Regions from separate parts of the Arthrobacter sp. PGP41 genome, predicted to be linked through region 1. Evidence: riboswitches for the same ligand, from Rfam matches in the RefSeq annotation. Region 1 holds a riboswitch; each other region holds the start of a gene.

Region 1 (7,128 bases):
CGGTGCCATCATCAGGATCTCCAGGGGACCTTCACTGCTGGACCGGGTGCTGGCCACGGACGTCCTGTTGGCCATCCTGGGCGGTGCCCTGTGCGTGGACATGGCCGTCAACAGGCACCTGAACAACCTGATGCTGGTGGTGGCCATTTCCATCATCGGCTTTATCGGGTCCGTGACGGTGGCAAGGTTCGTGGCGGACCGGAGGGAGCAGTCCAATGAGTCCTGACTCCACTGGCCTGGATGCCTGGGTGGATGTGCTGTCCGCTGTGTTCATGATCGTCGGGGCCGTCATGTCGCTCGGCGCGGCCATCGGCTTGCTTCGCTTCCCCGACCTGCTCAGCCGCATGCATGCCGCTACCAAGCCGCAGGTGCTGGGGCTGTTCCTGCTCCTGGCGTCCATCGGACTCCAGTTGCGCACCTGGTGGGTGTGGCCCGTACTGCTGGTCGCGTGGATTTTCCAGCTGCTCACCGTGCCCGTTTCAGCACACATGGTGGGCCGGGCCGGCTACCGGACCAAGCACCTCCACCGCGAGCTCCTCACCTCCGATGAGCTTGAGGCCGTGGTGCAAAAAGCCGCCGCCAAAACCGCCCGTGAGGAGGGTTCCGGCGACGGCTGAACACCGTTCGGCGTGCTGCTAGACGATGTCCTGGCTCTTGGCGAACCGGGTGATGGCGCGCTGGGTGCCACGGTTTGCCAGGACCTGGATGATGGTGCTCACCGAGGCAGAGATCAGGGCGAACGTCAGAGCCGAGTGAAGGCTCGTGGGGACGTCCTCGTGCTTGCCGGTGGGGGGCTTCCGGCCGGTGGTCTTTTCCCAGATGGCGTTGACGAGCTTGGTGCCGACAAAGCCTGCGCCGAGGCTCACGCCAGTGCCGAGCAGCTTGATGAAAAGGTTCATTCCTAGTACTCCTTGCGGGCGGAAAACGGGCTGTCCCTAGCCTAACCGGCGATTGCGGCCGGCCGGTGCAGGCGCTGCTCAGGTTGCCGGGGGTTCCGTCCGGAACTTGACCATCTTGTGCGTCCCATCGCAATAGGGCTTGATGGCTGACGCCCCGCAGCGGCACAGTGCCACGGTTTTCCGTTCACGGGGCAACGGTTCCCCGGAGGGCGTGACGATCTCGAAGTCGCCGCGCACAATCAGCGGACCGTCGGGGCACACCACGATGGAGCTCTCGGCCGGTTCCTGGTTCATTCGCGCTCCTGTTTGAGGTTGCCGGGGGTGATGGACGGCGGCGGGGAACTTGCGCCGCTCATGCTGCTGCCGGCACTGCCGCCCTTAGTGAGGTCCCGCCGTTCTCCCAAGACTGCAGGAGATGGGCGGACAGCCTGCCGTCCAGCGCCATGGCTGCCGTGGCACCGAACAGTACATCTCCAAGAAGTCCTGGTTCGGCTTCCACCAGGCCGCCGGCCAGGTCGCGGCCGGCGATCTGCTCGTGGACGGCGTCTGCTTCCACGTGTTCATCGAAATAGTGGGTGACGGCGGCATCGAAACCATGCCGCCGGAAGCCGCTGCCGTATAGGCGGTTGGGCTGGGAGGAGGTCATCTCATAGATGGCCAGGTGCCCGGTGATGGCACCCCGCAACCGGCGGTTAAGCCCGAACAGGGACATCAGGTTCACTGCGGCGAGGGAGACGGCCGGGACGGAATCGACGTAGGCGCCGTATTCGTCCGCCATCCCCAGGCCCCGCAGGGTGCGGGCGAAAAGTGCGCTGTGCATCCGTTCGGGACGTCCGCCGCCGTACTCATCCGCCTGGATTTCCACCAGCGCGGCCTTGGGGCGCCCGGCGAGCCGGGGAATGGCAAAGGTATGGGGATCGGCCTCCTTCAGCTGGTAGATGGACTTATGGATCAGGAATTCCTTGAGCTGATCCAGGCTGGCCTTCTTCGCCACGTACCGGGAGAGGCTGGGGCCGGTATCTCGGGCTGCGAGGCCGAACAGGACATCGGCCACAGCGTCGCTGGTGGGACGCGAGGCCGCGGGAAGCTCCAGTTCGCCGGCTGCTTCACGGGCGGTCCGCCTGAGCGCGGCCTCGAACGGCTTTTCCAGCAGCTGGCGGACCTGGATCAGTCCCGGCGCCCATTCCCACTCATCGCTGACGCCTGCGAGCCCGGTGTAGTGGAGCTCGTAGAGGCAGAAGAGCGTCAGCTGGAGGTCGTCATCGCCGATGATGTCCGGGGTGGCGGCCAACTGGCTGCTGACCGCCCGGTGCAGCCCCGCGGCGCGGTCATCGGCAGTTCCGGCGTCGGCGGTTCGGCCGTCGGGGCGGGTGCCAATGGAGCAGGGTACCTCCGTGAGAAGGGCGAACAAGGCGGCGCTGGCGGGACCGCGCGCTTCAGGGATTTTCATAGTGCTCCTTCAGGTCCGGCGTTGGTGCCGGTTCCGCGACGTCGTTGCTGGGGCTTCCGGGCCGGTTGCTGCTATCGCTGCTGCCAACGCCTGCGGGGACAGCGGGGCCTCGGGCAGCCAGGGTGATGGCCAGCGCAATCATGGCCAGGCCGAGGGCCAGGTGCAGCCAGTCGTCCGCGTTGTTCGCAGGGAGGAAGTTGGCAGGCGTGGTGTCACCCGCCAGGAAGCCGTACAGCCAGAGGAGCAGATAGGCCACGCCGCCGTAGATAAGGAAGTTCCTGGCTTGGGGATGCGTCCGCGCCATCAGGACCCCTGCAAGCCCGAAGACCAGGTGTACCGCGTTAAGGAGCACGGACACCTGGAAGACGCCCAGCAGCAGCGCCCCTGAACCAGGTCCGGCAAGGCCCAACGAGCCATAGTTGGAGGTAACGCCGGGGATGAAGCCCAAGATGCCCAACAGGAAGAAGACCGTGCCAATTCCGAGGGCGGCATTTTGCAGGCGTGTTCGGGGGCCCGTCAGGCGGGTGCTGGCTGCCATGTCCTGTTCTCCTCAAAACCCGGGAGACAACATAGTAAGCATGATTACTAAATAAATGCTAAGCAGCCTTTGTGTTTCTGCTGCCGGGTGGACGTGCGTCCAGCGTGCGGGTCGCTCCGCCAGCATGGCATCAGTCCGCTCCCGCGGAGCGGAGGATTTCACGCAGGGCCTCGACCACCAGGTCGTGATCCTGCACCTGGGGAAGCCCCGAAACCGTAACAGTGGCCACGGCGCCCACTCCGGTGACGTACAGCGGGAAGGAGCCGCCGTGCGCGGCGTACCGGCGCTGGTCGAACCAGCCCTGGTCCTCGATCCGGCCGCCGCGAAGCCGGCCGCGCAATCCCACCAGCAGTGAGGGGATCTCGTACCGTGCCGCAGTGCGCTGCTTCGCCCGGATCCAGTGATCGTTATCCGGCGTCGCACCGGGCAGGGCCGCATGGAACAGCACCTGCTGGCCCTTGGTGATGTCAATCGCGATAGGCAGCCCGCGCTCCTTCCCCAGCTCCACCAGGAGCAGTCCCAGGTTCAGGGAGTCGTCCAGGGAGAAGCCGGGAAACTGCAGTTCCCGGACTTCGCCTTCAATCCGGGCGATCAGTGCCGCCAAAGATCCCTCCGGCTGGATGGCATCGGAATCCGGGTCGAAGTCGGTCACATGCGGGGGATTGGCAGCCATGGCCCACAATCTACCCCCGCCGCGGTGTAAACTGGCAACGCCCAACAGGGTATTTCTGCAACGAATCATTTCAAGCAAAAGCAACATTCAACGACAGGGGAGCGCCGCCGTCGGGCATCACTGGCAATGCCAGGATCCGCAGGTGGGCGCTGAGAGTGCGGGCAGCCGCAGACCCTCGAACCTGATCCGGTTAGTACCGGCGCAAGGGAGTCGAGTTCTCGAAGTGCGCGCAGCGGCAGCATAGCCGGCAGCCGCGTCCACTTTCCCCTCCTGTTCCTCAGGAGGATCACATGGCAACAACAGCAGTCAAGAAGACCAGCAGCAAGTCCTGGCGAGTCGTGGACATCGTGGTGGCGGCCCTCATTGCCATTGCCGGCGGCGTCATTTTCTGGGCCTGGTCCCAGGGCGCGGCCGCAGTGTCCGGCCCCATGAACGCCACCTACCCGCCACTGACCGGCCTGATCGCCGGCGGCTGGATGATCCCGGCCGTGCTGGGCATGCTCATCATCCGCAAGCCCGGCGCCGCGCTGTTCTGCGAGACGGTAGCCGCCACCGGTGAGCTGCTCATGGGGTCCCAGTACGGGGCTTCCGTGCTGTTCTCCGGCTTCGTCCAGGGCCTCGGCGCCGAGATCATCTTCGCCATCTTCGTGTACCGGAAGTTCAACCTGCCCGTGGCACTGCTGGCCGGTGCCGCCGCCGGTCTCTTCTGCGGCCTCAACGACTCCTTCGCTCCGTGGGGCTGGAACATCGCCTACTCCGGCGGGGACAAGCTGGTGTACATCGTCTTCACCGCCATCTCCGGCGCGATTATCGCCGGCGCCCTGTCATGGATCGCCACCCGCGGGCTGGCCAGGACCGGAGTCCTGAGCTCGTTCGCGTCGCGGAAGGCAGCAACGGAGCCTGTCTTCTCCTGATGTCCGCACCTTCCCGCCAGGGCGCGCCCACCGCAGTGCGTCCCGCCGCCGTCGCGGCCCGCGGCTGGGGCTGGCGGCATGCCGGGCGCGCCAAGCCGGCGGTCCATGCCCTCGACCTGGACATCCGCCCGGGAGAGCGGGTGCTGCTGTTGGGGCCTTCCGGCGCAGGCAAGTCCACCCTCCTCCATGCTTTGGCGGGGGTCCTGGGGGATGTGGACGACGACGGCGGCGCGGCCGGCGATTCCGACGAGTCGGGTTCGCTGCTGGTTGACGGAGCCTCCCCCCGCGAGCAGCGCGGGCGCGCCGGCCTCATGCAGCAGGACCCCGAAACGCAGGTGGTCCTGTCCCGCGTGGGTGACGACGCCGCCTTCGGCGCCGAGAACCTCGCCGTGCCCCGCCACGCCATCTGGAGCCGCGTGCACGAGGCGCTGGACGACGTCGGACTTTCCCACCTCCCGCTGGACCATCCAACGTCGGTACTCTCCGGCGGGCAGAAACAGCGGCTGGCGCTCGCGGGCATCCTTGCCATGCGTCCCGGTCTCATCCTGCTGGACGAGCCGACGGCGAACCTGGACCCGGCCGGCGTGCTGGAGGTCCGCGACGCCGTGGCGCGATGCCTGGACAAAACCGGCGCCACGCTGGTGGTGGTGGAGCACCGGGTGTCCGTGTGGAAGGACCTGGTGGACCGGATTGTGGTGCTGCAGCCCGGCACCGACGCGAAGGACGCCGTGCTGCTGGACGGCCCGCCGGACCAAGTGCTCAGGGAAGCCCGGAGCATGCTGATTGCCGCCGGGGTGTGGGTGCCCGGCTATGTCCCGGACACCCGGCTGCGTGCGGCGGATCCGGCCCGGGGGACGGGTGGCCTCCTGCTCGCTGCCGAGGAGCTGGCGGTGTCCCGTGAACGGGCGGGGCGCAGCGGCTTCCGGAAGGTGCCGCCGGTACCCGTGCAGGCGGATATTTCCGCCCAGGTCCGTGCCGGGCAGGCCTTGGCGGTGACGGGGCCGAACGGGGCAGGGAAGTCCACGCTTGCCCTGACGCTCGCCGGGCTTCTCGAACCCGTGGCCGGGAAGGTTTCGGCCACGCTGGACCTGAGCCGCGGCGCCGGAATAGACCCGTACAAGTGGAAAGCCGAGCAGCTCATCGAGCGGATCGGCACCGTGTTCCAGGAACCCGAGCACCAGTTCGTCACCGGGAAGGTGCTGGACGAACTGATGTTTGGCCCACGGCACCTTGGCCATGGCGGGGAGCGCGTGGACGAGCTGCTGGAGCGCCTGCGGCTCACCCACCTTGTGGACGCCAACCCCTACACGCTTTCGGGCGGGGAGAAGCGGCGGCTGTCCGTGGCGACGGTCCTGGCTGCGCATCCCCAGGTGCTGGTCCTGGACGAGCCTACGTTCGGCCAGGATGCCAACACGTGGGCGGAGCTGGCATCCTTCCTGTCCGAGCTGCTGGACGGCGGCACCGCCGTGGTCTCCGTGACCCATGACGCCGAGTTCACGGCCGCGCTGGGCGGAACGGAACTGCGGATGGCTCCGGCGGAAACGGCGGCACCATGAGGCAGGAGCTGAACCTGCGCGGCAACAATGCGCTGCTGGCCAGGGCGAACCCCCTCAGCAAGTTCGCCGCCGTCTTCCTCATCACGGCCGTGCTGGCACTCTCCATCGACTGGGTGTCCGCATCGGTGGCGCTGGCCTTTGAAGTCCTGCTGTTTCCCCTGGCCGGCCTGACGCCCGCCCTGCTGTGGCAGCGCGGCTGGCCGCTGATCCTCGCCGCCGCAGTGGGAGGCTGGAGCACCTCCATCCTGGCGCCGGACAGCGGAAAGACGCTGGTCGACGTCGGCATCTGGACCATGAGCGAAGGGTCCCTGGAGCTGGGCGTGGGCTTCACGCTGCGGGGGCTGGCGATTGCCCTGCCGGCAGTGCTGCTGATGAGCTGCACCGACCCCACAGACCTCGCTGATGCGCTGGCGCAGAAGGCGCGCCTCCCGCACCGGTTCGTGCTGGGAACCCTCGCCGCCATGCGGCTGGTGGGCCTGATGGCCGAAGAATGGCAGACCATCGGGATGGCCCGCCGCGCGCGGGGGGTGGGTTCCCGCGGCAGTGCCCTGCAGCGCGTGAAGGCGACGCTGGGGCAGAGCTTCGGGCTGCTGGTCCAGGCGATCCGCCGGGCCTCGAGGCTCGCGGTGACCATGGAAGCCCGCGGCTTTGGCGGCGGCCGCCGGACGTGGGCCCGCGAATCGACCTACAGCGTGTTGGATGCGTGGGTTATTGCCGGCGGTGTGGTGATGGCGGCAACAGCGGTTTTTGCCTCCGTCTCCCTGGGCACCTGGAACATGGTGTGGCTGGGGAACTGACAGCCGGCCAGGCCTACGGGCACGAAGAGTCGTAGTCGGAACCCCTCGATACAAACTGGGTCAACTCCACCTCGCCGCCGCCGGTGAGGGGCGCAGACGCACTGGCCATCGCTGCTCCTTACGCGTTCCGGGATCCTGCCGGCCAGCTCGGGAGTGAGTAAAGGTTGCTCGACCCGCTGACAGTTCTGTCCGGTTGGCGTCCTTGTCCGTGTACGACCAGCTGTTTTCGGTCTCCACATCCAGCCAAGGAGCGATTGCACTCCCTCTCCCGGGGAGGGCGCCGCGTACGCTGGCGAGCCGC
Region 2 (7,128 bases), 1.4 Mb from region 1:
CGCACCAACACCTCATTGGTGGCTTGGGCGGCAGTGCCGCCGCGCAGGATCACGGCGTTGCCGCTCTTGAGTGCCAGTCCGGCAATGTCCACGGTGACGTTCGGCCGTGCTTCGTAGATGGCCGCCACCACGCCCATGGGAACGTTGACCTGCCGGAGGCGCAGGCCGTTGGGAAGCGTCTGCCCGCGGACCACGTTTCCCACGGGATCGGGGAGGTTGGCCAGGTTTTCCAAAGCCGCCACAAGTCCCGAGATGCGGGTTTCCGTCAAGGTAAGGCGGTCCAGCAGGGCAGCGGAGGTGCCATTGGCCTTTCCTGCTGCCACGTCCATGGCGTTGGCCGTAAGAATGGCCTCGGTGTTCTCCAGCAGGGCTGTGCCGACGGTGCGGAGGGCGCGGTCCTTCCAGGCCCGGTTTGCCATGGCCATCCGGCGTGCGGCGTCACGGGAGCGGTCCGCAATGGCATGGACTGCTGCCTCAATATCGCCGGAAGACAGCGGGGAATCAGCCGGCACCTGCGCCACGGATGAAGTAGCCGGCTGCGCCTCGGTGGCGGCAGTATCTCCGGGATTCTCAGCAGTCTTGTTGTGGATCAGGGCCTCAGTCATGTTCCAAGTTTAGGCGAGCGGGAAGCTCAGACCAGCACCAGGTCGTCAACGTGAACAACTTCGCGGTCGTAGCCGCTGCCCAGCGCCTCACCCAGGTCCCTGGTGGACCGGCCCAGCATCTGTGGCAGCTCGGCGGACGAATAGTTCACCAGTCCCCGCGCAACCACGGTGCCGTCGGCAGCTGCTATTTCGACGGCGTCGCCCGCTTCAAAATCACCGAAAACGGCGGAGATGCCTGCCGGCAGCAGCGAAGTGCGGTGGTGCCGCACAGCCTTGACTGCACCCTCGTCCAGCACCAGCCGCCCCTGGACGGAGGCGATATGCGCCAGCCACAGGAGGCGGACGGGCTTGCGGGCACCGTTGACCGTGAACCAGGTGCCCACGTCCTCGCCGTTTAGGGCAGCCGCAGCGTTGGGGGTGGAAGTGACAAGGGCATGGATGCCGGAACCGGCTGCCATGGTGGCCGCTTCCACCTTGGTCAGCATCCCGCCGGTGCCCACGCCGGCCTTGCCTGGTTTCCCGATGGAAACACCCTCCAGGTCATGAGCCCCTTCCACAAGCGGGATCCGCTTCGCGCCAAGCGACGGCGGGCCGTCGTAGAGGGAGTCGACGTCGGACAGCAGCACGAGGGCGTCAGCCCGGACCAAGTGGGCCACCAGGGCAGCGAGCCTGTCATTGTCCCCGAAGCGGATTTCGTGCGTGGCCACGGTGTCGTTTTCATTGACCACCGGCACCACGCCAAGGTTGAGCAGCCTGTCCAGGGCGCGGAACGCGTTGGTGTGCTGGCTGCGCCGCATGAGGTCTTCGGCGGTGAGCAGCACCTGGCTGACCGTCACGCCGTGCGCCCCGAAGGCATGGGTGTAGCGGGCCATGAGGAGGCCCTGCCCCACGCTGGCCGCTGCCTGCTGCGTCGCAAGGTCGCGCGGCCGCTTGGAGAGGCCCAGCGGGGCCAGGCCCGCGGCGATGGCACCGGAGGACACCAGGATGATTTCGGTGCCGGTGTTGCGTTTGGCCGCCAACGCGTCGGCCAAGGCAGTCAGCGCCTCTTCGGAGATGCCGCCCTTGATGCTGGTCAGCGACGACGAGCCAACCTTCACCACGATCCGGCGCGCGTTGGCCAGCACGCTTCTGTCCACGGGCCGCGCCAGCGGCTCCGCTGCTGCAGCGCTAGAAGTCATTGTCTGCGTCCAGTCCACTCTCCTTGAGCGGCTTGGCAACCCGGCGGCTGCTCACGGACTCGGTCCAGATGCCGGCCTTGCGCTCGGCTTCAAGCTCGGCGCGGGCGGCGGCCCTGGCGTCCTTGCGTTCCTGCTGCTCTTCACGTTTCTGTCCGCGCGTGGGGCGGTCGCCGATGTCGGCGAACCGGACGTCGGTGCCGCGAGGCGAGGCCAGCAGTTCGGCACCGGCCATCATGGTGGGCTCCCAGTCAAAGACGACGCCGTCATCCTCGCCAATAACGACTGTGTCGCCCGGCTTGGCGCCCTGCTTGAACAGCTCCGTTTCCACGCCGAGCTTTGCCAGGCGGTCAGCGAGGTAGCCGATGGCTTCCTCGTTAGTGAAGTCCGTCTGCTTGACCCAGCGCACCGGCTTTTCGCCCAGTACTCGGAACAGCGGCTCAAGGCCCTTTTCTTCCCGGCGGATCCGGAAGCCTGCCTCATTAACCGCGCGGGGCTTGATGACAACGGGCTGTACCTTGGGCGGCGCAGCGGCAACAGCATCACGGGCGGCCTTGACGATTTCGGCCATGGCGAAGCCCAGCTGGCGCAGGCCCTCATGGCTGGTGGCGGAGATTTCGAAGACACGGTAGCCGCGGGACTCGAGTTCCGGGCGGACGAACTCCGCCATGTCCTTGCCGTCGGGCAGGTCAACCTTGTTCAGTGCCACCAGGCGGGGGCGGTGGTTGAGCGGAACAACATCGCCGTCCTGGCCCGCATAGCTCATGTCCACCGCGTACTTTTCCAGCTCTGCCTCGATGACGGCCAGGTCCGAAAGGGGGTCGCGGTCAGCCTCAAGGGTGCCGCAGTCCAGGACGTGCACCAGCGCAGCGCAGCGCTCCACGTGGCGGAGGAAGTGGTGGCCGAGGCCCTTGCCCTCACTGGCGCCTTCAATCAGCCCGGGCACGTCGGCGATGGTGAAGCGGACGTCGCCGGCCTGCACCACACCCAGGTTGGGAACCAGCGTGGTGAACGGGTAGTCGGCGATCTTGGGCCGCGCCGCGGACATGGCGGCGATGAGGCTGGACTTGCCGGCGGACGGGAACCCCACAAGGGCGATGTCCGCGATGGACTTCAGTTCCAGGACGATATCGCTGGATTCGCCTTCGATGCCGAGCAGGGCGAAGCCGGGGGCGCGGCGCTTCTGTGAGGAGAGCGCGGCGTTGCCCAGGCCGCCGATGCCGCCGGCTGCCGCCACATATTCGGTGCCTTCACCCACGAGGTCGGCGAGGACGGTACCGTCCTTGGACTTGACCACCGTGCCGTCCGGGACGGGAAGGATGAGCGTTTCGCCGTTCTTGCCGCCGCGCCAGTCACCCATGCCCGGACCGCCGTTGGTGGCGTGCCGGTGGGGCGCGTGGTGGTAGTCAAGGAGGGTGGTGGTCTGGTGGTCCACGCGAAGGATCACGTCGCCGCCATTGCCGCCGTTGCCGCCGTCGGGACCGCCCAGCGGCTTGAACTTTTCGCGGTGGACGGAGACGCACCCGTGGCCGCCGCTACCGCCGGATACGTGCAGTACTACCCGGTCTACAAAGCTGGCCACGTGGATCTCCTCAAAGCTGTTCCTCGGCACCCTCAGGCGCCAAGACGATTGTAATGCGGTTAAAAGAACAGTGGAGCGGACCATATGGCCCGCTCCACCGCTTCAGAACTGGTTGTTACTCTGCAGCTGCAGCAGCAACGATGTTGACGACGCGGCGACCGCGGCGGGTGCCGAATTCAACGGCGCCCGGGGTCAGGGCGAACAGGGTGTCGTCGCCGCCGCGGCCAACACCGGCGCCCGGGTGGAAGTGGGTGCCGCGCTGGCGGACGATGATCTCGCCGGCGGAAACTACCTGGCCGCCGAAGCGCTTGACGCCGAGGTACTGTGCGTTGGAGTCACGACCGTTGCGAGTGGAGCTCGCGCCCTTTTTATGTGCCATCTGAAATGCCTGCCTCTAAATTCTGGGGAATCTGCTGAAAAACCTGAACAGTAACGGAAGGTTACTTGATACCAGTGATCTTGACCTTGGTCAGTTCCTGGCGGTGACCCTGGCGCTTCTTGTAACCGGTCTTGTTCTTGAACTTCTGGATCACAATCTTAGGACCACGGAGGTCCTGGAGGATCTCAGCCGTAACAGTTACCTTGGCCAGGTCAGCAGCGGCGGAGGTGACCTTGTCACCGTCAACCAGGAGCAGTGCGGGCAGCTGAATGGTGCTGCCAGCTCCACCGGCGACGCGGTTCAGGGTAACGAAGTCTCCAACGGAAACCTTCTCTTGGCGGCCGCCTGCGCGGACAATCGCGTACACCACTTGGGAACTCACTTCTCTCGACGTTTATTACAAATTTGCGTGCGGAACCCGGTGCCTGAATTGGTTGGGCTCTCGCTGTGCCTCAACGCCGTGGGGTCATAACCCAAGTGTTGGCGTAAGCACCGAAGATCTAGAATACGCTAATTTTGCCTTCGGCCGCAAATGAGGCTGGTTCCGGCGGGTTGTCTGTGATAGGTACCACAACACATTTCCCTGGCCGGGGGGGTGCCCCACCATAGTACCGGTGCTGTGGCCGTGCGGCCGTCAGGAATGAAGGCGCGGCGCGTCGAAAAATTCAACTTCCAGCCGGCACGACTGCCTGAACGCCGCGGCCATGGCTGTCCGGTCCCCTGCGGAAGCTGCGCGGCCGGCCCCGTCCACAATGGCAACCGCCCTGCGGGTGGCCGCAGCGAAGTCCTCATCCGCGTACGTGCGCAGCCACTCCGCGTAGGGGTGGCCTGCTGGTTCCCCGGCAGCAACGAACTGGGCGTGAAGCGTCTTGCCCACCTCGGCGTACAGCCAGAAGCACGGCAGGACTGCTGCCGCCAGCACGGCGTAACTGCCCGACGCCGATGCCGCCACCAGATGGTCCACGTAGGACTTGGTCACGGGCCCCAGCCGCGGCTCAACGGTCCGTGTACTGAGCCAGGAGCGGTGCAGTTCAGATTCGACTTCGAGGCACTGCTGGGCGGAGCGCGCCCAGAAGAGCTGTTCGGCTTCCGTTGGGGCGAGGGCGCTGGCACGCGCGAGCACCCGTGAGTAGCCGTTAAGGTAGATGGCGTCCTGGGCCAGGTAGTAGCCAAAGTGCTTCTCGGCCAGGTCGCCGGAGGCCAGTCCCTGGATAAACCCCAGGGAATAGATGGCCTCCAGGTGCTTCTCCGCTTCAGCCCACAGCTGCGCTGCGAAGCTGCCCTCAGCAGGCTGCGGCTGAAGGTGGTGGAAGTGGTGGACGGGCCCGTTGCCTGTTCCCACCTGCAACGCCTGCGAAGCCTCCAGCGCGCCGGACAACCAGGGCTTGACCTCCCGGAGGGCTGCCTCCCAGTCCCCCAGCCGCACCTGGACTGTGGCCATGGCTGATGACAGCGAACAACCGGTGCCGTGGCTGTTCCGCGTGGCCACGCGCTTGCCCGGGACCACCACCACGTCCTGGCCAAGCGTGCCCGCAGTGCTGACAAGGGCGTCGGGGCATTCTTCCCCCGCCAAGTGCCCGCCCTTCACAAGCACCGTCGCCCCCGTGGCGGAGGAGAGCTCGCGGCCCTGTTCCAGGGCGCCTTCCCAGCTCTCCTGCACGTCCCCGCCCACCAGCATGGCAAGTTCAGTCAGGTTGGGCGTGATGAGGTGCGCCAGCGGCAGCAGCCCGCGTAGCGCGGCTTCGGCGGATTCCTGCAGGAGCCGGTCACCGCTGGTGGCCACCATGACAGGGTCCAAAACCACGACGCCGGGACGCACTTTTTCGAGCCACGCCCGGACAGCTTCGATCACCCCGCTGTCACCCAGCATCCCGATTTTCACGGCGTCGATGCTGATGTCCTCACTGAGCGCGTCAAGTTGCTGGGTAAGGAAGGCCGCGGGGGGAACGTGGACGCCGCGCACGCCGCGGGTGTTCTGCACGGTGAGGGCAGTGATGGCAGCCATTCCGAAGCCGCCGTGGGCCGCGATGCTTTTCAGGTCCGCCTGGACGCCGGCTCCGCCGGAAGGATCGGAGCCCGCAATGGAGAGGACCCGGGGCACGTCCCGCCGCTGGCCGGACTGTGTTGCAGGAGCAGGCGCTCCCTCAACGCTGGCAGCGGGCATTTCGAGAGTTGAAGACAAGAGACATCCCTTCGCCGGTGCTAGCCGGACAGGTTCAACGGGTGTGGATCTCAGCCGGCCCTCTGCGCGGCACCCCGTGTCGGTTCACCAGCCTAGCTTTTTTGCTGGGCTCAGGGCGAAGGTGACGCCGTGCGACTGTTGCGGCCTTAAATGCCGGATGCCCGGCCGCCCACGCGTGGTGGGCGGCCGGGCATCCTGGCGTGTCGCGTGCGGTGGCCTACAGCTCCGAAGCCGGAACCCCGACGCCCAGGATGATGGGTTCCGCGGCAGGCTTGGCGTTGCCTGCGGCGGGGGCACCTGCCTGGCCAGCTTCCGGCGCCTTTGCTGAGTGTGAGTGCCCTGCCGCCTCGGCGGGGACATTCTCGTGCTGCTGGACGGAGGTCTGGTTGGCCGCCCCCTGGGCGCGGCTGGCGCTGCGGTTGCGGCGTGCCCGGCGCGGGCGGGACTGTTCCACGGTGTGGTCGGAATAGTCCTTCTCCGGCGCGGCAGGGGCAGCCTGCAGCTGCTCGGACCGGACCCGCGGAGACTCCGCCCGCGGCGCCCGGACCTGTTCCGGTTCCCGCTGCGCCTGTTCCGGCGCCGGCAGTCCCGGCTGCCCGGCCGTGGCTTCGGCGGCCGGGGCGGGTTCACCGAGGTGGGCGAAGGCCTCAGCGAGGCGGTCCAGCGTCAGGGCGGGCTTCGGCTGCTGCTCCTCCGCGTGCTCCACGAACGGCAGTGCAACTTCCTCCCCGCCGAAGGTGAGGACGGCGGCGGGCCTGGAGGCGTCGCCGTCGTGCTTCCCTGTTTCCGCCGGCGCCGCGGGCTGGGCCTGCGGAGCCTGCCTGGCCGCGGCCACCTCGTCGTCGTGCAGATGGGCGGCGTGCGCTGCCGCAGCAATGTTGGCAAGGGCAAGCCGGGTGGCTTCGGCCTTGGCGTGCCGCTCGGCGTCCGTGGGGTCGGGGTGGACCGTGTGCACGTGGAGGGCAGCTGCGGGAGCAGCATCCACCTGCTGGCCGCCGCGGCCGCGGCGGCGCTTCCGGTCGGGACGGACGCCGGGCTGGCTGCTGTCCCCACGCTGCGCCTCAGTACGGTGGCTTTCGTTCCGGACGTCCGGGCGGGCGTCCGAGCGCTGAACATGGTGTTCAGCCGCCACGATGTTGGCCCGGCGGTGCTCCACGGGGTCATCGTGGGTCACCACGCCGCGGCCGGCGCAGGCCTCGCACTGC
Region 3 (7,128 bases), 1.0 Mb from region 1:
ATGACGGCATGCTTGAAGGCCGCGCCCATCATGGCCGGATCCTGTGCCCGGGTCACCGCCGTGGCCAGGAGCACGGCGTCACATCCGAGTTCCATCGCCAGGGCGGCGTCGGATGCGGTACCGATGCCCGCATCCAGCACCACCGGAACCGAGGCCCGGGACACGATGAGCTCGATGTTGTGCGGGTTAAGGATGCCCAGGCCGGTGCCAATGGGCGAGCCGAGCGGCATGACCGCGGTGGCTCCCAGGTTCTCGAGCCGAAGCGCCAGGACGGGGTCGTCATTGGTGTAGGCGAAAACCTTGAATCCCCGGCTGACCAGCTGCTCGGTGGCGTCCACGAGTTCCACGGCATCCGGCAGGAGGGTGTGTTCATCAGCGATGACTTCCAGCTTCACCCAGTCGGTTTCCAAGGCCTCCCTGGCAAGCTCCGCGGTGAGGACAGCGTCCCGGGCAGTGAAGCACCCCGCCGTGTTGGGGAGGACCTTGATGCCGTGGTCCACGAGCAGCTGGAAAAGCGAGCCGGCCTCATGGGGTGAATAGCGCCGCATGGCCACGGTGGTGAGCGAGGTGCCGGAAGCCAGGAGCGCGGCGCCAAGGCCCTCCAGGCTGGGCGCGCCGCCGGTGCCCATGATGAGCCGGGATCCGAGCGCGACGCCGTCGATCACCAGGGGGTCATGAAGGTCCGGCCGGGTGCCGGCGAGGGTGCTGCGGGTTTCCATCATGGTGGTCAGCCTCCCTGTACTGCCGTGACAAGTTCGACGTCGTCACCCTCGGTGAGCGCGGTGGCAAACCACTGGCTCCGTGGCACCACGTGGGCGTTGCGCGCCACGGCGACGCCCAGCTTCCGGCCATCGGTGGCCTGGCCGTCAGCCGCCAGTGCGCGGCCGGTGACCTCGGTGACGAGCGTGGTGATGGATGCGCCGTCGGCGACTGTATGTCCGGTTCCGTTCAGGGTGATGTTCATGCTGTCTCCTTGGGGTTGGGTGGGGTGGCCGCTGCAGCAGGCCGAACAGCGGCGCCGGAAAAGCGGCCGGGGTTGAAGGGGGCCCAGCGGGGGTCCGCCCTGCCTTCGAGCAGGTCCCGGCATATCGCGGCCGCTGCCGGGGTGAGGAGGACGCCGTGGCGGAAGAAGCCGGTGGCAATGATCAGCCCTTCCACGTGGCTTTGACCTGCAGGGCCGTCCTCCAAGGGGACCCGCCCGAGCAGCGGGGCGTTGTCAGGTGTGCCGGGACGGGCCCGGGCTGTGCATTCCAGCAGCTCAAGTTCTGCGACCGCAGGCACCAGGACCTGGGCGTCGCGCAGCAGCTGGTAGACGCTCCCTGCCGACACTGCCCCGGCGCTGGTTCCGCTGTCCTTCTTCCCCAGTGCGTCCTCACGCTGCGTTGCCCCGATCACCACGGTGCCGTCCTGCCGGGGGACGATGTACACAGGGATCCCGCGGACCAGTCCGCGCACGGTGGAAGTCAGCAGCGGCTGGAGGTGGGAGGGGACGGCGAGGCGAAGAATGTCGCCGTGGACCGGGCGCAAGGGCAAGTGCAGGTTTTCCGGCAGCCCGGTGAGGGCCGCGGCGTGCAGTCCGTTGGCCACCACCGTCTCCCTGGCCGCCACCGTTCCTCCGCCCTCCAGCGTGACGCCGGCGACGGCTCCGTCCCGCCAGAGCAGGCCCGCTGCCCGGTCCGGAACGGCGTAGCCCTCGGCGGCGCCGGCCACGAAGCTTCCGCCGCTCCCGGTTCCGCCGGTGTGCCGGGCCAGGGCACGGCGGAGGCAGGCCACCAGCAGCCGGGGATCCACCTGGTGGTCCGCCGGTGTATCCAGCGCCGAGGCAATGGCCGGGCTCAACAGCGGCTCCCGGCGCCGGGCTTCACGGATGGTGAGGGGCTCAACCGTCAGCCCGTTGGCCTGCTGCACCCCGCGCAGGTCCAGCAGCGCCTGCCGGTCCGCGGCGTCGGCACCCAGGGCGAGGGTCGGCGTCGTAAGATAACCGGGATCCGAACCGGCGGCCGCGGCGAGGCCTGCGGCAAAACCCGGCCAGCGCCCGGAGGCCTCCAGCATGAGTTCCAGGAGGTCCTCCTCCTGGTAGTGCAGCTCGCTCACCGGGGCAAGCATCCCCGCCGCGGCCCAGCTGGCACCGGATCCGGGGGCGTCATCGATGACCACCGCTGAATGCCCGGACCTTCTCACCTCCCAGGCGATGCCGTGGCCGATGACTCCCCCGCCGATGACCGCAACGTCGGCCTCCAGTGAAGAGCCGGGCGCGGGCCGGTACGGGGCTTCGAGCGCATTGGGCATGAGTGTCTCCTTCCCTACGCCGGTATTAGCCGGATCAGGTCAAGCGGTCGGCTCTGACGCCCTCTCAGCCCGGCGCTTTATGACAGCTGCCGCGGCTCCCGCAGTACGAGGCCAAGTGTAGAGGAACTAGGCTGGCACCCATGAATGTGTCCCGCCCTCCTGCCGCTGCATCCCCCGTCCCTGCTACAAACGCCTTTCTCAACGCCGGAGGCGGTTCCGGCGTGCAGGCCGCGCGCCTTTACCTCTGCACGGACGCGCGCCGGGAACAGGGCGATTTCGGGCAGTTCGTCGATGCCGCCTTCGCAGGCGGGGTGGACATCATCCAGCTGCGGGACAAGTCCATCGAAGCCGCCGAGGAGCTGGAGCTCCTGGCCGTACTCAAGGAATCGGCGGTGCGCCACGGCCGGCTGTGGGCGGTGAATGACAGGGCGGACGTCGCAGTGTTGTCCGGAGCCCCGGTATTCCACATCGGCCAAAAGGACCTGCCCCTCAAGGCGGCCCGGACGCTGTTGAACGGCAACGCGGCCATCGGCCTGTCAAGCCACAGCCCGGAGCAGGTGGACGCCGCCCTGGCTGCCGCCGCCGGCCCCTCGGCGCTGGACTACTTCTGCGTGGGGCCGCTCTGGGCAACTCCCACCAAGCCCGGACGGGCCGCCGTCGGGCTTGACCTGGTGAGGTACGCCGCCGCTGCTGTTGCAGGGGCGGAAGGGCAGGAGGACACGTTTGACAGCGGTGTGCCCTGGTTCGCGATCGGCGGCATCGACCACTCCAATGTTGAAGAGGTGGTGGAAGCCGGCGCACGCCGGATCGTGGTGGTCCGGGCCATTACTGAGGCTGATGATCCGGCCGCGGCCGCTGCCTCGCTCCGCAGCGCCCTGGACGGCGCCCGCCCATAACCCCGCACCGGACGGCTGTGCCTCTCCCGGCCGCTTCCGTGCACTATTGACGAAATTCGGGCTACGCTGATTTTCGTGTCACATCATCGGCTGGCCCCCAGTGTCCACGAGCACACCAATGCCCTCGAAGCGGCGCTGGGCGCGCTCCGGAGTGAGCTTGAGCTGCCGGGCGCGTACCCTGACGATGCCGTGAAGGACGCCGAGGCCGCCGTGTCCGCATTGCAGCTGCCGTCCCATGACCTGACGTCCGTTGAATTCATCACCATCGATCCGGCGTCGTCCACCGACCTGGACCAGGCGCTGTTCATCGAGCGCGACGGCGGCGGCTACCACGTTCTCTACGCCATCGCCGACGTGCCGGCGTTCGTTGCCCCGGGCGGCCCGCTGGACGCTGAGACGCGGCGCCGGGGACAGACCTTTTACACGCCGGACGGCCGCATCCCGCTGCATCCGGAAGTGATCAGCGAGGGGGCGGGAAGCCTCCTTCCGGGACAGGACTGTTCCGCGTTCGTGTGGGACTTCCGTCTTGACGGTGATGCGCAGGTCACTGCCGTCACGGTGCGGCGTGCCCGGATGCGCAGCCGCGCCAAGCTCAGCTACAAGGGCGCCCAGGCGGAACTTGACGGCGGCAGCCCCTCCCCTGTGCTGCTCCTCCTCAAAGAAGTGGGCCTCAAGCGCGTGGAACTGGAGCGTGCCCGGGATGGTGCCAGCCTGAACATGCCGGACCAGGAGATTGTCCAGCTTCCCGACGGCGGCTACCGGATTGCCGCCGCACCGCAGCTGCCCGTGGAGGACTGGAACGCCCAGATATCGCTGATGACCGGCATGGCAGCCGCGCAGCTCATGCTGGCCGGAAAAGTGGGCATCCTGCGCACCATGCCCGCCCCGGATGAGCGTTCCCTGAACCATTTCCGACTGCAGACAGAGGCCCTCGGAAAGCCGTGGGACGGCGAAGTCAGCTACGGCGAATACCTCCGCAGCCTGGACCCCACCCATCCCCGCCAGCTCGCAATCCTCCACTCCGCGGGGATGCTTTTCCGCGGGGCCGCCTATACGGCCTTCGACGGCACCGTCCCGGATGACGCCGTGCAGTCCGCCATCGGCGCAGCGTACGCCCATACCACCGCCCCGCTTCGCCGCCTGGTGGACCGCTTTGTGCTGGTCACCTGCGAGGCCTTGAGTAATGGCGGAGAGGTGCCCGGGTGGGTGCGGGATGCACTGCCGTCGCTTCCCGAGATCATGGCCGGCTCGGACCAGCTGGCATCCCGGATGGAGCGCATGGCGCTGGACACCGTGGAGGCGGCGCTGCTGATCAACCACGTCGGACAGGAGTTCGACGCGATCGTCATTTCAGGGTCGAAGCCCCAGAAGGAGAACGGGAACGGCGGCATAAGCCGGAACGGCAACGGCAAGGGCAAGAACGGCAACGGCGGCTCCGGGATCATCCAGATCGCCGAACCTGCAGTGACGGCGCGCTGCGCCGGAGAACTGGAGGCCGGAACCAAGGTCCGGGTGCGCCTCATATCCTCGGACATCGCCACGCGTGATGTGCATTTCGAACTGGTGCCGAAGGTGCCGTGAACCGGGGCGGTTTTGCGGCATAACCGGGCCGCAGCGCGGGCAAAAGCCGGATTTCCATGCCCTTGCGGCTAGACTGAAGGAGTAGAAATGGATGCCCGGTCGTTGATTTCCTTGATTTGAAACCAACAAGCCCGCCCCTACGCGATCTTGAGAACCACCCGCTGGTCACCAGTGCCAGCATAAAGATAGCCCGCGATCGGCTTCCACTGGAATTGCTTGCGCGCCTGAGCGTGCTCCGGAACGGCCTGCCGGCCGGCCCGTTGAGCAGGCAGCGCCATTGCCCAAATGAATAAGGAAACTCCCCGTGAGTGAATTGCATACCCACCAGCTTTTGACGGACGACTCCGGCACCGAAACGCTTGAGCCCGAAGAAACCATCATCTCCGACGAGAAGCCGCACGAGATTGAGGAGAAGTCCTTTGCGGACTTCAACGTCCGCGCCGACATCGTGGAGTCCCTGGCCGACGCCGGCATCACCCACCCCTTCCCCATCCAGGCCATGACCCTGCCGGTGGCACTCTCCGGACACGACATCATCGGCCAGGCCAAGACCGGCACCGGCAAGACCCTGGGTTTCGGTATCCCGGCCCTCCAGCGGGTTGTAGGCCGGGACGACGCCGGCTACGAAAAGCTTGCCGTCCCAGGCGCACCGCAGGCATTGGTCATTGTTCCCACCCGTGAACTGGCGGTTCAGGTCGCCAACGACCTGCAGACTGCATCCCGCAAGCGGAATGCACGCATCGCCACCATCTACGGCGGCCGCGCCTACGAGCCGCAGGTGGAGGCGCTGAAGAACGGTGTGGAAGTTGTGGTGGGAACCCCCGGGCGCCTCATCGACCTCTACAAGCAGAAGCACCTGAGCCTGAAAAACGTAAAGATCGTCATCCTGGACGAGGCTGACGAAATGCTTGACCTCGGCTTCCTGCCCGACGTCGAAACCCTGATCGCAGCAACACCGGCCGTCCGCCAGACCCTGCTGTTCTCCGCTACCATGCCGGGCCCGGTCATCGCCATGGCCCGGCGCTACATGACCCAGCCCACCCACATCCGTGCGGCGGATCCGGATGATGAAGGCCTCACCAAGCGCGATATCCGCCAGCTCATCTACCGTGCGCACAGCATGGACAAGATCGAGGTCGTCTCCCGCATCCTGCAGGCCCGGGGCCGCGGCCGGACCATCATCTTCACCAAGACCAAACGCACTGCCGCCAAGGTTTCCGAGGAACTCGTGGACCGGGGCTTCGCGGCCGCCGCCATCCACGGCGACCTCGGCCAGGGTGCCCGCGAGCAGGCCCTCCGGGCCTTCCGCAACAACAAGGTGGACGTCCTGGTGGCAACCGACGTCGCCGCGCGCGGCATCGACGTCGACGACGTCACACACGTCATCAACTACCAGTGCGTGGAAGACGAGAAAATCTACCTGCACCGCGTGGGCCGCACCGGCCGCGCCGGCAACAAGGGCACCGCCGTCACCTTCGTGGACTGGGACGACATGCCCCGCTGGGGACTGATCAACAAGGCCCTGGGCCTGAGCGTGCCGGAGCCCGTGGAGACCTATTCGTCGTCCCCGCACCTCTTTGAAGACCTGGACATTCCCGAAGGCACCAAGGGACGGCTCCCGCGCGACAAGCGCACCCTGGCCGGAGTTGACGCCGAAGTCCTGGAAGACCTGGGCGAAACGGGCAAGAAGAACGCCCGCGGGGGCCGCGACGCAGGCCGTGACGCCGGCCGCTCCGGCGGCCGTGACAGCCGCGACCGGGACAACCGGGAACGCGGCGGCAGGCGCGAAGGCGGGCGCAGCGGCGACTCCGCTGCCCGCACAGGCGAGCGCCGCCGTCGTACGTCCGAGCCTGCCGCAGCTCCCGTTGCTGCCGGTGATGGCAACGCCGCTGCAGGCGAAGCAGAGCAGCCCTCCCGCACCCGCCGCCCCCGCACGCGCACCCGGCGCCGCAACGGCGAGGTAGTGGGCGGCGACAAGGCCACGCAGCCCGGCAGCAGCGAGGCCTAAAACCCTCCATGACTGACACTGTCTGGGCGCCGGACGGCAGCAGCCTGGTGGTCCACGCAGACAACGCGGACTTCCTTCCCTCGCTGCCGGACGGCGCCTTCACGCTGATATATGTGGATCCGCCGTTCAACACCGGCAGGGCCCAACGGCGCCAGCAGACCACCATGGTGGCCAATGCGGACGGCGCCGGCGACCGCGTCGGATTCAAGGGGCGCTCCTACGACACCATCAAGGGAGCGCTCCACCGGTATGACGATGCGTTCAGCGACTACTGGTCCTTCCTGGAGCCCCGGCTCGTGGAAGCGTGGCGCCTGCTGGCGGAGGACGGCACCCTGTACCTGCACCTCGATTACC

The links. Region 1 has a riboswitch for thiamine pyrophosphate ahead of C3B78_RS18325 (ECF transporter S component). Riboswitches for the same ligand answer to the same signal wherever they lie in the genome.
Region 2: it holds a riboswitch for thiamine pyrophosphate, as region 1 does, so the genes downstream of both, thiD (bifunctional hydroxymethylpyrimidine kinase/phosphomethylpyrimidine kinase) here and C3B78_RS18325 (ECF transporter S component) in region 1, are expected to answer to the same signal.
Region 3: it holds a riboswitch for thiamine pyrophosphate, as region 1 does, so the genes downstream of both, thiO (glycine oxidase ThiO) here and C3B78_RS18325 (ECF transporter S component) in region 1, are expected to answer to the same signal.

What each region holds. Positions count from the first base shown of each region.
Region 1 covers NZ_CP026514.1:3,987,801-3,994,928, reverse strand. Annotated here, with positions in the region: gene C3B78_RS18360 (monovalent cation/H+ antiporter complex subunit F) at 1-226, shown strand, start outside; gene mnhG (monovalent cation/H(+) antiporter subunit G) at 216-617, shown strand; gene C3B78_RS18350 (DUF4235 domain-containing protein) at 636-899, opposite strand; gene C3B78_RS18345 (CDGSH iron-sulfur domain-containing protein) at 978-1,193, opposite strand; gene C3B78_RS18340 (iron-containing redox enzyme family protein) at 1,252-2,349, opposite strand; gene C3B78_RS18335 (DUF4383 domain-containing protein) at 2,336-2,887, opposite strand; gene C3B78_RS18330 (heme-degrading domain-containing protein) at 3,018-3,560, opposite strand; TPP riboswitch at 3,646-3,786, shown strand; gene C3B78_RS18325 (ECF transporter S component) at 3,851-4,474, shown strand; gene C3B78_RS18320 (ABC transporter ATP-binding protein) at 4,474-6,030, shown strand; gene C3B78_RS18315 (energy-coupling factor transporter transmembrane component T family protein) at 6,027-6,827, shown strand.
Region 2 covers NZ_CP026514.1:2,541,407-2,548,534, forward strand. Annotated here, with positions in the region: gene C3B78_RS11565 (glutamate-5-semialdehyde dehydrogenase) at 1-605, opposite strand, end outside; gene proB (glutamate 5-kinase) at 632-1,783, opposite strand; gene obgE (GTPase ObgE) at 1,773-3,362, opposite strand; gene rpmA (50S ribosomal protein L27) at 3,478-3,741, opposite strand; gene rplU (50S ribosomal protein L21) at 3,803-4,111, opposite strand; gene thiD (bifunctional hydroxymethylpyrimidine kinase/phosphomethylpyrimidine kinase) at 4,376-5,905, opposite strand; TPP riboswitch at 5,913-6,010, opposite strand; gene C3B78_RS11595 (Rne/Rng family ribonuclease) at 6,141-7,128, opposite strand, start outside.
Region 3 covers NZ_CP026514.1:2,945,105-2,952,232, forward strand. Annotated here, with positions in the region: gene C3B78_RS13375 (thiazole synthase) at 1-719, opposite strand, end outside; gene thiS (sulfur carrier protein ThiS) at 728-964, opposite strand; gene thiO (glycine oxidase ThiO) at 961-2,289, opposite strand; TPP riboswitch at 2,284-2,401, opposite strand; gene thiE (thiamine phosphate synthase) at 2,430-3,185, shown strand; gene C3B78_RS13395 (RNB domain-containing ribonuclease) at 3,261-4,766, shown strand; gene C3B78_RS19715 (hypothetical protein) at 4,904-5,044, opposite strand; gene C3B78_RS13400 (DEAD/DEAH box helicase) at 5,071-6,774, shown strand; gene C3B78_RS13405 (DNA-methyltransferase) at 6,783-7,128, shown strand, end outside.